3 regions of the Shewanella sp. BJSY2023SW007 genome follow, and region 1 is predicted to be linked to each of the others. Evidence: riboswitches for the same ligand, from Rfam matches in the RefSeq annotation. Region 1 holds a riboswitch; each other region holds the start of a gene.

The links. Region 1 has a riboswitch for lysine ahead of ACMHXE_RS07200 (Na+/H+ antiporter NhaC family protein). Riboswitches for the same ligand answer to the same signal wherever they lie in the genome.
Region 2: it holds a riboswitch for lysine, as region 1 does, so the genes downstream of both, lysC (lysine-sensitive aspartokinase 3) here and ACMHXE_RS07200 (Na+/H+ antiporter NhaC family protein) in region 1, are expected to answer to the same signal.
Region 3: it holds a riboswitch for lysine, as region 1 does, so the genes downstream of both, ACMHXE_RS14015 (Na+/H+ antiporter NhaC family protein) here and ACMHXE_RS07200 (Na+/H+ antiporter NhaC family protein) in region 1, are expected to answer to the same signal.

Annotation. Positions count from the first base shown of each region.
Region 1 is NZ_JBKORL010000038.1:32,848-36,124, forward strand. It holds gene ACMHXE_RS07200 (Na+/H+ antiporter NhaC family protein) at 1-1,385, opposite strand, end outside; lysine riboswitch at 1,474-1,645, opposite strand; gene ACMHXE_RS07205 (oxidative stress defense protein) at 1,850-2,557, opposite strand; gene rimO (30S ribosomal protein S12 methylthiotransferase RimO) at 2,791-3,277, shown strand, end outside.
Region 2 is NZ_JBKORL010000033.1:20,765-24,041, reverse strand. It holds gene arcA (two-component system response regulator ArcA) at 14-730, opposite strand; gene ACMHXE_RS06785 (DUF3293 domain-containing protein) at 1,291-1,725, shown strand; lysine riboswitch at 1,808-1,984, shown strand; gene lysC (lysine-sensitive aspartokinase 3) at 2,121-3,277, shown strand, end outside.
Region 3 is NZ_JBKORL010000083.1:31,526-34,802, reverse strand. It holds gene ACMHXE_RS14025 (electron transfer flavoprotein subunit beta/FixA family protein) at 1-350, shown strand, start outside; gene ACMHXE_RS14020 (electron transfer flavoprotein subunit alpha/FixB family protein) at 351-1,274, shown strand; lysine riboswitch at 1,365-1,563, shown strand; gene ACMHXE_RS14015 (Na+/H+ antiporter NhaC family protein) at 1,645-3,216, shown strand.

The sequences.
Region 1 (3,277 bases):
CAGCCGGCGCCGGTGGCCGACAGAATACTGGTGCTGGAGATGGGCGAACTGTGGTCGCCAAACACAGCGCCGGCCAGCACAGCCGACAACATGGGCAGCAGGAGTTGAATATCGCTGGCGGCGGCCATATCACCGGCGAGCGGCAACATGATACCGAAAGTGCCCCAGCTGGTGCCTGTGGCAAAAGCCATAGCGCAGGAAAGCACAAACACCACCACAGGCAGCAGCCCTGTGGGCAGGTTGCCGTTGGCCAGGCTGGCGAGATATTTGCCGGTTTCCATGTCACGCACCACGGCGCCTATGGTCCAGGCAAACAGCAGTATGTTGATCGCCGGCAGCATGGCCATAACGCCTCTGGGGGCGGCACGCAGCCAAGTGGATATCCCAAGACCGAGACGCAGAGCCAACAGGCCGGACACCGCCAGGCTGCAAAGGGCGCCATAAACCAAAGACGAACCCACATTGGTATGTTCAAAGGCGCCCAGCACACTGAAGGCCTGACCATTGGTGGCCAATACCTGGGCCCCGGAGTCCAGCATAAAATAGATACTCGCCGCCGTCAGTGTCACTATAGGCAACACCATATCCAGCATGCCGCCGCGGCTGTCGGCCGGGGCTTCCATATCCAGCCCTATTGGCCGGCCCTTGGATTCATCCCAGAGCTTGCCTTCGAGCGCCCGCTGCTCATGCTGTCGCATCGGCCCAATATCCAGTTGGAAGGCGATCACCACCACCACCATGATCAGGGTAAATACCGCATAGAGGTTCATGGGGATCATCTGCACGAAGGCGGCGATCGGGCTCTGGTCTGTCACCCCATGGGCCACGAGTATGCCGCCCACCAGGGCGATGATATAGGCCCCCCAGGAGGAGATGGGCATCAATACGCATACAGGCGCCGCGGTTGAGTCCAGCAGATAGGCCAACTTGGCGCGGGAGATCTGGAATCTGTCGGTCACAGGGCGGCAAATGGGCCCCACCGACAGGCTATGGAAGAAGTCGTCAATAAAGAAGGCAAACACCATCAAGCCGGTGAGCGACTTGGCGCCCTTGCGGCTCTGGCAGCGCCTGGCGGCCCACTCGGCAAAGGCCCGGGTCGCCCCCGAGGCGGTCATCAAGCTGATAAGCCCACCCAGCAGCAGCATAAACAGCAGCATATTCAGGTTATCGCTGTTGGGAGCACCATCGACCCAGAAGATTTTCAGCACACTGTCAAACAGATAGCGCAGCGATTGCAGCGGTGAAAACTGCTGTAACATCAGGCTGCCGGCGACTATGCCTACTCCAAGGGAGAGCAGTACTCTACGGGTGATGATCGCCAGCGCAACCGCCAGCAGAGGAGGAACAATGGACCAGGGAGAGTCCGCAAAATGCATGATATTCATGATCTCTTTACACCTAAAACAACTAAGGTGGAGATCTACCGATAGGATCGAAGAAACTCAGACCAAGGAGGGCAGAAACTTCTCAGCTCCTTCAGGTAGCGCTCCATAGTGGATGACTATGGCAGTCCTGCACCTGTTAGATACAGAACCAGCAGTCAGGTTCGATGGCCTGGCTACTTCGGCGCCGACTCCTTTCCCCGGGCCTCAAAGGCATCACCCTCTTCCCGGTTACTCTTAGGCAGCGCGCCTCTACTCAAAGGTATTCGACTGGCATTCTAACTATCACGGCCCCAATAGCAAGCCGGATTGTGCCTCTGGCGGTAAATATCCCGCCCGGCGGGCATTAAGCCCAGGGTAAGTGACTCATGTCACGGCCTACAAATACCGGCACCGCTTGTTCATGAGCCACGGTTAAAAAGCGCTTTGCCCCATCAGCGAGCTACCGGCTCCCCCAAATGCTTACTTCAGTCACGCAGCTTGTAGCTGACCTCGACCCTGTCGGAGAAAGTTACCTGGCCATACTCATAGCTCTGGTTGATAGCGCCTTCGGCCATCATGGCGGCCTTGTACATCACAGGACGCACCGGGCCTTGGTCGAAATAACGAATCGACCAGACGCCATCGAGTTTCTCGCCGAATCCGGCTGCCAGCTCACTGGCCTTTTGCTTGGCATCTTCAATGGCCGCCTGCCGCGCCTGCTTGCGCATCTCGGCTTCTTTACTGGACTTAAGGTTAATCTGGTTCACCTTGTTGATCCCGCCTATTAGCGCCGAGTCCAGTATGGGGTTGAGCTGATCCAACTGTTTCACCAACACTGTCACACTGCGACTGGCGCGATAGCCCTTGAGCTCGGGCGCCTTGTCCTTGAGGTAAACATACTCAGGTTGCAGATTCAGATTGGCGGCGGCAATCGACTCCTTGGCGACCCCAGCCTTGAGCAGGCGCTCGATAAAAGCGGCCACCGCTTGGTCGGATGCGGCCTTGGCCGCCTTGGCATCAGATTCGCTTAATGACACTTCAACATTGATTTCGGCCATATCGGGCTCAACCTGTATCTGGCTGACGCCTGTAGTTTCCAGCAGAGGTCTATCCTGGGCCAGTACCGAGTGGCTCATCAGAGTAGCGGGTAACAGTGCGCCTATCAGCGCCAGATTCAGCAGAGATTTTTTCATCTTGGTTCTCCAAAAAGTTCGCTTCGTTGACCATAGAAACGCAGCCAGCTGACAAAAGGGTTAAAAAATCAAAAAATTTTTCAACGAGGTTTTGAAGCGGCAACCGAGATGGCAACATAGAACATAAATTAACCAGCCCAACTGTACCTTTTCTATGGCTGAGGTATAATCGCCGCCAATTTTACCGGCACCCAAGCGTGCTCCATCAGCTTTAGCATTGCGGAAAACAGCTCTTGAAGAAATCAGTCGACATATTTGATCCCAAGCAGACCACGACTCTGGACACTCCGGCCAAGACTCTGGCACAGGAAAACAGCCCTGCCGAGGCCCAAACCAGCGGCAATCGCATCGGCTTTGTCAGCCTGGGCTGCCCCAAGAACCTGGTGGATTCCGAGCGGATCCTCACCCAACTGCGCATCGACGGCTATGAGGTTACCAACAGCTATGACAATGCCGACCTGGTAATAGTCAACACCTGTGGCTTTATTGATGCCGCGGTGGAAGAGTCGCTGGATGCCGTGCGTGAAGCGCTGGAAGAAAACGGCAAGGTGATAGTCACCGGCTGCCTGGGCGCCAAGGAAAACCAGATCCGCGAAGTGCATCCGGATGTACTGGAGATCACCGGCCCCCACAGCTATGAAGCCGTGCTGAACCATGTGCACAAATATGTGCCCAAGCCAGAGCACAACCCCTTCACCTCGCTGATCCCGCAAGCCGGGG
Region 2 (3,277 bases), on a different contig from region 1:
CTGATAAGTTTTATCAGTCTTCCAGGTTACCACAGAAACGGTAGCCTTCGCCGTGGATGGTGGCGATGATTTCCGGTGTATCAGGCACACTTTCGAAATGCTTACGGATACGGCGGATAGTCACGTCAACAGTACGGTCATGTGGCTTGAGTTCACGGCCGGTCATCTTCATCAGCAGCTCGGCGCGGCTGAGGATCTTGCCTGGGTTTTCCACGAAGTGCAGCATGGCGCGGAATTCGCTACGCGGCAGCTTGTAAGATTCACCCTGTGGGCTGACCAGTGAACGGCTGTTGATTTCCAGGCTCCAGCCATTGAAACGATAATGTTCCACGGCGGCCTTTTCTTCAATTTCAGCACCTGAGCTGTTGACGCGAGTCAGCAGGTTGCGGGCACGAATAGTCAACTCACGAGGGTTGAACGGTTTGGTGATGTAATCATCAGCACCGATTTCCAAGCCCAAGATCTTGTCTACTTCGTTGTCACGACCGGTAAGGAAGATGAGACCGATATTGTTGATTTCGCGCAACTCCCGCGCCAACAGCAAACCATTCTTACCCGGCAGGTTGATATCCATAACTACCAGGTTCACCTTGTTTTCCTGCAAGGCTTTGTGCATCTCTGCGCCATCATTGGCTTCGGTTACCACATAACCTTCTGCCTCGAAAATACTTCTCAGCGTGTTACGGGTAACGGCTTCATCTTCAACGATCAGAATGTGCGGGTTTTGCATGTTATTTACCTAATTAAATCAGTTTATCTAACCATGAGCGCGGGTGACGCTCCGCTATACTCTCTAAAACGCCAACATTCACAGGGTTCACGTAAGTGCTGTTCAAAACTGAAATGAAACGGCAACACACTTCATGATTAGCAAAAAGTATGCTCTCCACCCGGAGAGGCGCGAACTGTACTCTCTAGGATTCCCAGTGGCGGGATTTAGTTCCTGAAAGACATGGAAAATCCAGAAAATGCGATCTTAAAACCAGATTACATTTGGTACAGAGTCGTTATCGATAGAGACTTATGCTGTCGCGTAATGGCGCTAGCCTGGTCACACGCTTAACTCTAGGCCTCAGTCGATACAATCCATTGTACTAGGATTAGGCATTTGTTAACAAATGAAATGTTAACAAATTAATGTTTAACTATGATCTATGTCACAGGTTTTTATGTTAGATATTGAAACTTAAGCATTTTGTGTTTTGCCTTACTGTGAGCTTGCTCACGGGGCTAGGGGATTTCGTAAGCCTTTGCTAGAATAACTCCGGTTCATTAGAGACAGATACTACAATGGATGCTACATTTGAAAGTCTCTGGCAGTACTACCAGAGCGCATGCTTTTTTTTGACTCAGTCGTTTTCTTCCGCTGTTCCTTTTGCCATTGTCACCGCCCATAATCCCCTAGGGCAAAAACTGACTTCCTGCCAAAACCGTCTTCTCGATCGGCAATTACAAGGTGATATTGATAAGCTGGGCATACCCTATCGGGCTATTATAGGTGCGGCCGATGATCTCAGTCATATGGAAAAAAGTTGGGCCCTTTTTTTGGATAAGGCTGCGGCAATCGAGCTAGCATTCAAGTACCGTCAGAATGCACTTTATTATGTGGATAAAGGCTTGCTGACCTTAGTGCCCTGCCATAAAGGTGAGCATGAAATAGAGCTTGGATTATTTGCAAACCGAGCTCGTTTGGTCAATGAATTACCTGAACTTAGTGATAAATGAGTTGAGGATATTTCATCAGATGCAAATTAGCATTGACTTCATAAGGGCTTTATTGCTAATTTTTTCATCCCTTTCGCAAGAAAGGAACAGAAGAGGTGCGTTAACTAGGTAGTGAGTCAGAGGAAGCCAATTTCCAATGACGGCTCATGAGGGAGATTAACGCCGAGGTCGGGATGCGCATTGGTAACGCTCTCCGGTCGGTTGGTCAGGCTGAATCCTGGCGGCTGTCACCTGGTTTTGGTGGAGAGCTTCTGGTGACGATCGCTTTTTCCCTACTTTGGGGTGCGTTATCTCAGCACCAGGCTCTTCGAACGTTATCTGTTCGGAGCTTAACTCATGAAGTTTATTCTCGTTATCGACCTTTCCCTGTCACCTGCCTGTGGGGGAATGCGCTGATGTCTCTTGTTGTTGCCAAGTTTGGCGGTACCTCAGTTGCCGATTATCAGGCGATGAATCGCTGTGCCGACATAGTGCTTGCAAATTCAGCCACCCGTTTGGTTGTGGTGAGTGCATCCAGTGGTGTAACCAATCTGTTGGTGGAGCTATCTCAGGCAGACATGGGAGATGAGCGTCGTCTCAAACTACTGAAAGATATTGCCACCATTCAATATGCGATTCTGGACAAACTTGGCAGACCTGCCGATGTTGCCGCAGCGCTGGATGCTTTGCTCAGCCGCATGGCAACGCTCAGTGCCAAGCTGTTGCAGGCGCCGAGTCATGCTATGGTGGATGAGATCCTGTCCCTTGGTGAGCAATGCTCTTCAGCGCTGTTTGCCGCGGTTTTGAGAGAACGCGGTGCCAAGGCCAGCGCCTTTGATGTGCGTCAGGTGATGCGTACTGATAGCCATTTCGGTAAGGCCGAACCACAAATCGCCGAGCTAAAGCGACTGGCGACAGAGAAATTAAAACCCTTGCTTGAGCAGCAACTGCTGGTGACCCAGGGCTTTATCGGCGCCGATGCCGATGGCCGAACCACTACACTTGGACGTGGCGGCAGTGATTATTCCGCGGCTCTGTTGGCAGAAGCTTTGGAAGCCGATGCGGTCGAGATCTGGACCGATGTAGAAGGAATTTACACCACAGATCCCAGACTGGCTCCCAACGCCAGGCCTATCGCAGAAATCAGTTTTAACGAGGCGGCAGAGATGGCCACCTTTGGTGCCAAGGTGCTGCACCCTGCCACCATCTTGCCGGCGGTGCGTCAACAGATCCAGGTGTTTGTCGGCTCCAGTCGGGCACCGGAAAAAGGCGGTACCTGGATCCGTCACCAAGTGGAAGATGAGCCGGTATTCAGGGCTGTTGCGGTGAGACGAGATCAGACTCTGCTTAACTTGCACAGTTTGCAGATGTTGCATGCCCAAGGCTTTTTGGCAGAGACCTTTGCTGTGTTGGCGCGGCACAAGATCAGTGTTGACCTCATTACCACCTCAGAGGTGAATGTGTCGCTGACCCTGGATAAAACGGGCTCAGATTCGGCCGGCAAGGGGCTTCTGACCGAAGCACTGCTGCAAGAGTTATCGCAGAACTGCCGTGTGCGGGTGGAAGACAAGCT
Region 3 (3,277 bases), on a different contig from region 1:
TCGCCGGTATGCCTCAGGCAACCTTTGCATCTGAAGTGAAGCTGGAAGGTGAAACTTTGCTGGTTACCCGTGAAGTGGATGGCGGCTTACAGACTCTGTCTATGCCTCTACCGGCTGTAGTCACCGCAGATCTGCGTTTGAACGAACCTCGCTACGCATCTTTGCCCAATATCATGAAAGCCAAGCGCAAGCCGTTGGAAACCATGAGTGTTGAAGATTTGGAGGTGACTCTCAAGCAGCACGTACAGGTGTTGGAGGTAGCTGCACCGGCCAGCCGTCAGGCAGGTGTGATGGTGGCTTCCGTTGAGGAGCTGGTGGACAAGTTGAAAAACGAAGCGAAGGTGATCTAAATGGCCGTATTAGTAATAGCAGAACACGATAATGCCAGCCTGAAACAGGACACAGCCAAAGTCGTCGCCGCGGCTAAAGCCATAGGGGGAGATATTCACCTTTTGGTTGCCGGTCAGGATTGTAAGGCCGCCGCCGATGCCGCCACCAAGCTTGAAGGTGTCAATAAAGTATTGCTGGCCGATAATCCAGCCTATGGTGCTCATCTTGCCGACAATATTGGTGAACTCATCTTGTCTCTGAGTGGCGACTACAGCCACATTCTGGCTGCAGCTTCAAGCCAGGGTAAAGACATACTGCCACGAGTGGCGGCTTTGCTGGATGTGGCTCAGCTTTCTGAGATCACCAAGGTGATTGATGCCGACACCTTTGTCCGTCCCGTCTATGCCGGTAACGCCATGGCGACCGTTAAGAGTCTGGATGACAAGAAAGTGGCCACTGTGCGCGCCAGTGCCTTTGACGCCGTTGCCGAGACAGGCTCAGCTGAAATCAATCAGCTCGATAGTGTCTTTGACGCCAAGAGCAGCTTTGTATCCCAGAGCTTGACCGAGTCGGCTCGTCCGGAGCTTGGCAGCGCCAGAGTCATTGTTTCCGGTGGCCGCGGTATGGGCAGTGGCGAAAATTTTGCCATGCTGGAAGCCTTGGCCGATAAATTGGGCGCCGCCGTAGGTGCATCACGTGCTGCTGTGGATGCCGGGTTTGTTCCCAACGACCTGCAGGTTGGCCAGACGGGTAAAATCGTGGCGCCAGAGCTTTATATCGCCGTGGGTATCTCTGGGGCGATTCAGCATCTGGCCGGGATGAAGGACTCAAAAGTCATAGTGGCCATCAACAAAGATCCTGAAGCGCCTATCTTCCAGGTTGCCGATTATGGTTTGGAAGCAGACCTGTTTGATGTTGTGCCCAAGTTGAACGAGTTGATTTAATCTGTGATCTAGGTCACGATAGGCGGCTTTGGGGTAGCATCCTCAAAGCCGCCTATGTTTTTATGTGCCTCACGCCTGACATCAGGCGTCCTGAGAAGTAGAGGCGCACTAAATATCAGTAGCGGTAAGCAGGGTGATTCCGTTTATGTATCGCGAAAGGATTTGGTGCCGAAGTGGTTGCGACTCATCAAGGTCCACCGCTGGGGCTGTTACCAAATAGGGGCAGCACTGCCATAGTATATTCTGTCGGGATGACAGATTGACGTTACTATGGAGCGCTACTGAAAGGACAGGTGCTACTCGGTATGCTATTGCCTTTTCCCACCAGTTCAGTTGCCCTCCATTCGTATTTAACGAAGAACAAGACTCAATGACAGTACTAAGTTATGCCGACTCGGCACTCTCTTTGTTGCCGCCGGTTGTGGCAATTTTATTGGCGATCTTCACCCGGCGGGTGTTGTTATCGCTGGGACTAGGAATACTGATCGGAGCCTTGTTGCTCAATCAATGGTCGGTATTGGATACCGGGGTTTATCTGGGACAAAGGGTGCTTTCCCTGGTTTGGGACGATGGCGCTTTTAATGCCTGGAACCTGTATATTCTGGGGTTCCTGGTGCTGCTGGGAATGATCACTGCACTGATCACCGTCAGTGGCTCGGCCAGAGCCTTTGCCAACTGGGCCAGACAGCATATCCGCAATCGTCGTGATGCCAAGTTGCTGACTATGTTTCTCGGCTGTGCGGTGTTTATCGATGACTACTTTAACAGCCTGGTGGTGGGAAGTATCGCTAGGCCGCTGACCGACAGATACTATATCTCCCGCTCCAAACTGGCGTATCTTTTGGATTCGACCGCGGCGCCTGTGTGCGTTATCTCGCCGGTGTCCAGCTGGGGCGCCTATATTATTGCCCTTATCGGCGGTATTCTCACCGCCCACGGTTTTACTGAGACCGGGCATCTGAGCGCTTTCGTACAGATGATCCCGATGAACTTCTATGCCTTGTTTGCCTTGGCGCTATTGCTGTGTGTGGCCTATATGGAGCTGGATATCGGCGCTATGCGCAAACACGAGCTCAACGCCCGTAAAGGCAATCTCTATGATGAGACCAAGGGACTGCCACCCGGTGCCAATGCAGATCTGCCCGAGGCGGAAACCGGTCAGGTGCACGGCCTGTTCTTGCCCATAGGTGTCTTGGTGGTGGCGACCTTCTACTTTATGGTTTCCAGCGGCGCCGATGCCCTGGCGGCAGAAAGCCTGCCTTTCACTATCATAGGTGCTTTTGAGAAAACCGATGTGGGTTCATCACTGTTTTTCGGTGCTTCCATTGGTCTGGTGGTAACTCTGCTGCTGGCCTTTATCCAGAAGATAGAAGCCAAGATGATCCTCAAGGCGCTTACCTCGGGTGCCCGTTCCATGTTGCCGGCCATCTATATTCTGATGTTTGCCTGGACCATAGCCGGGATCATTGGCTCACTGGAAACCGGCAAGTTTATGGCCAGTCTCGCCAGTGGCAATATTCCCTTTGCCTTGCTGCCGGCCGTGCTATTTATTTTGGCTGGGCTTACCGCCTTTTCTACCGGTACTAGTTGGGGCACTTTCGGGATCATGTTGCCGATTGCCGCCGATATGGCCATGGGCAGCCACAGCAGTATGATGTTGCCTATGTTGGCGGCCGTGCTGTCCGGCGCTGTGTTTGGCGATCACTGCTCGCCGATATCGGACACCACGATTTTGTCATCCACAGGTGCAGGCTGCCATCATATCGACCATGTGTTGACTCAGCTGCCCTATGCGGTCTTGGTAGCAGTTATTTCCCTCGGTGGTTATATAGTGCTCGGTTTTACCGAGTCGGTATGGCTTGGGCTTGCCAGTAGTTGTGTGCTGTTCCTGTTGGGATTGGTGTGGCTCAAGTGGCAACAACCCAAGAATACTAATGCCTGATCAGCTACTGAATAGCTCGCGTTAACAGCACCCGCCCTGATGGCGGGTGTTTTGTTGTAAT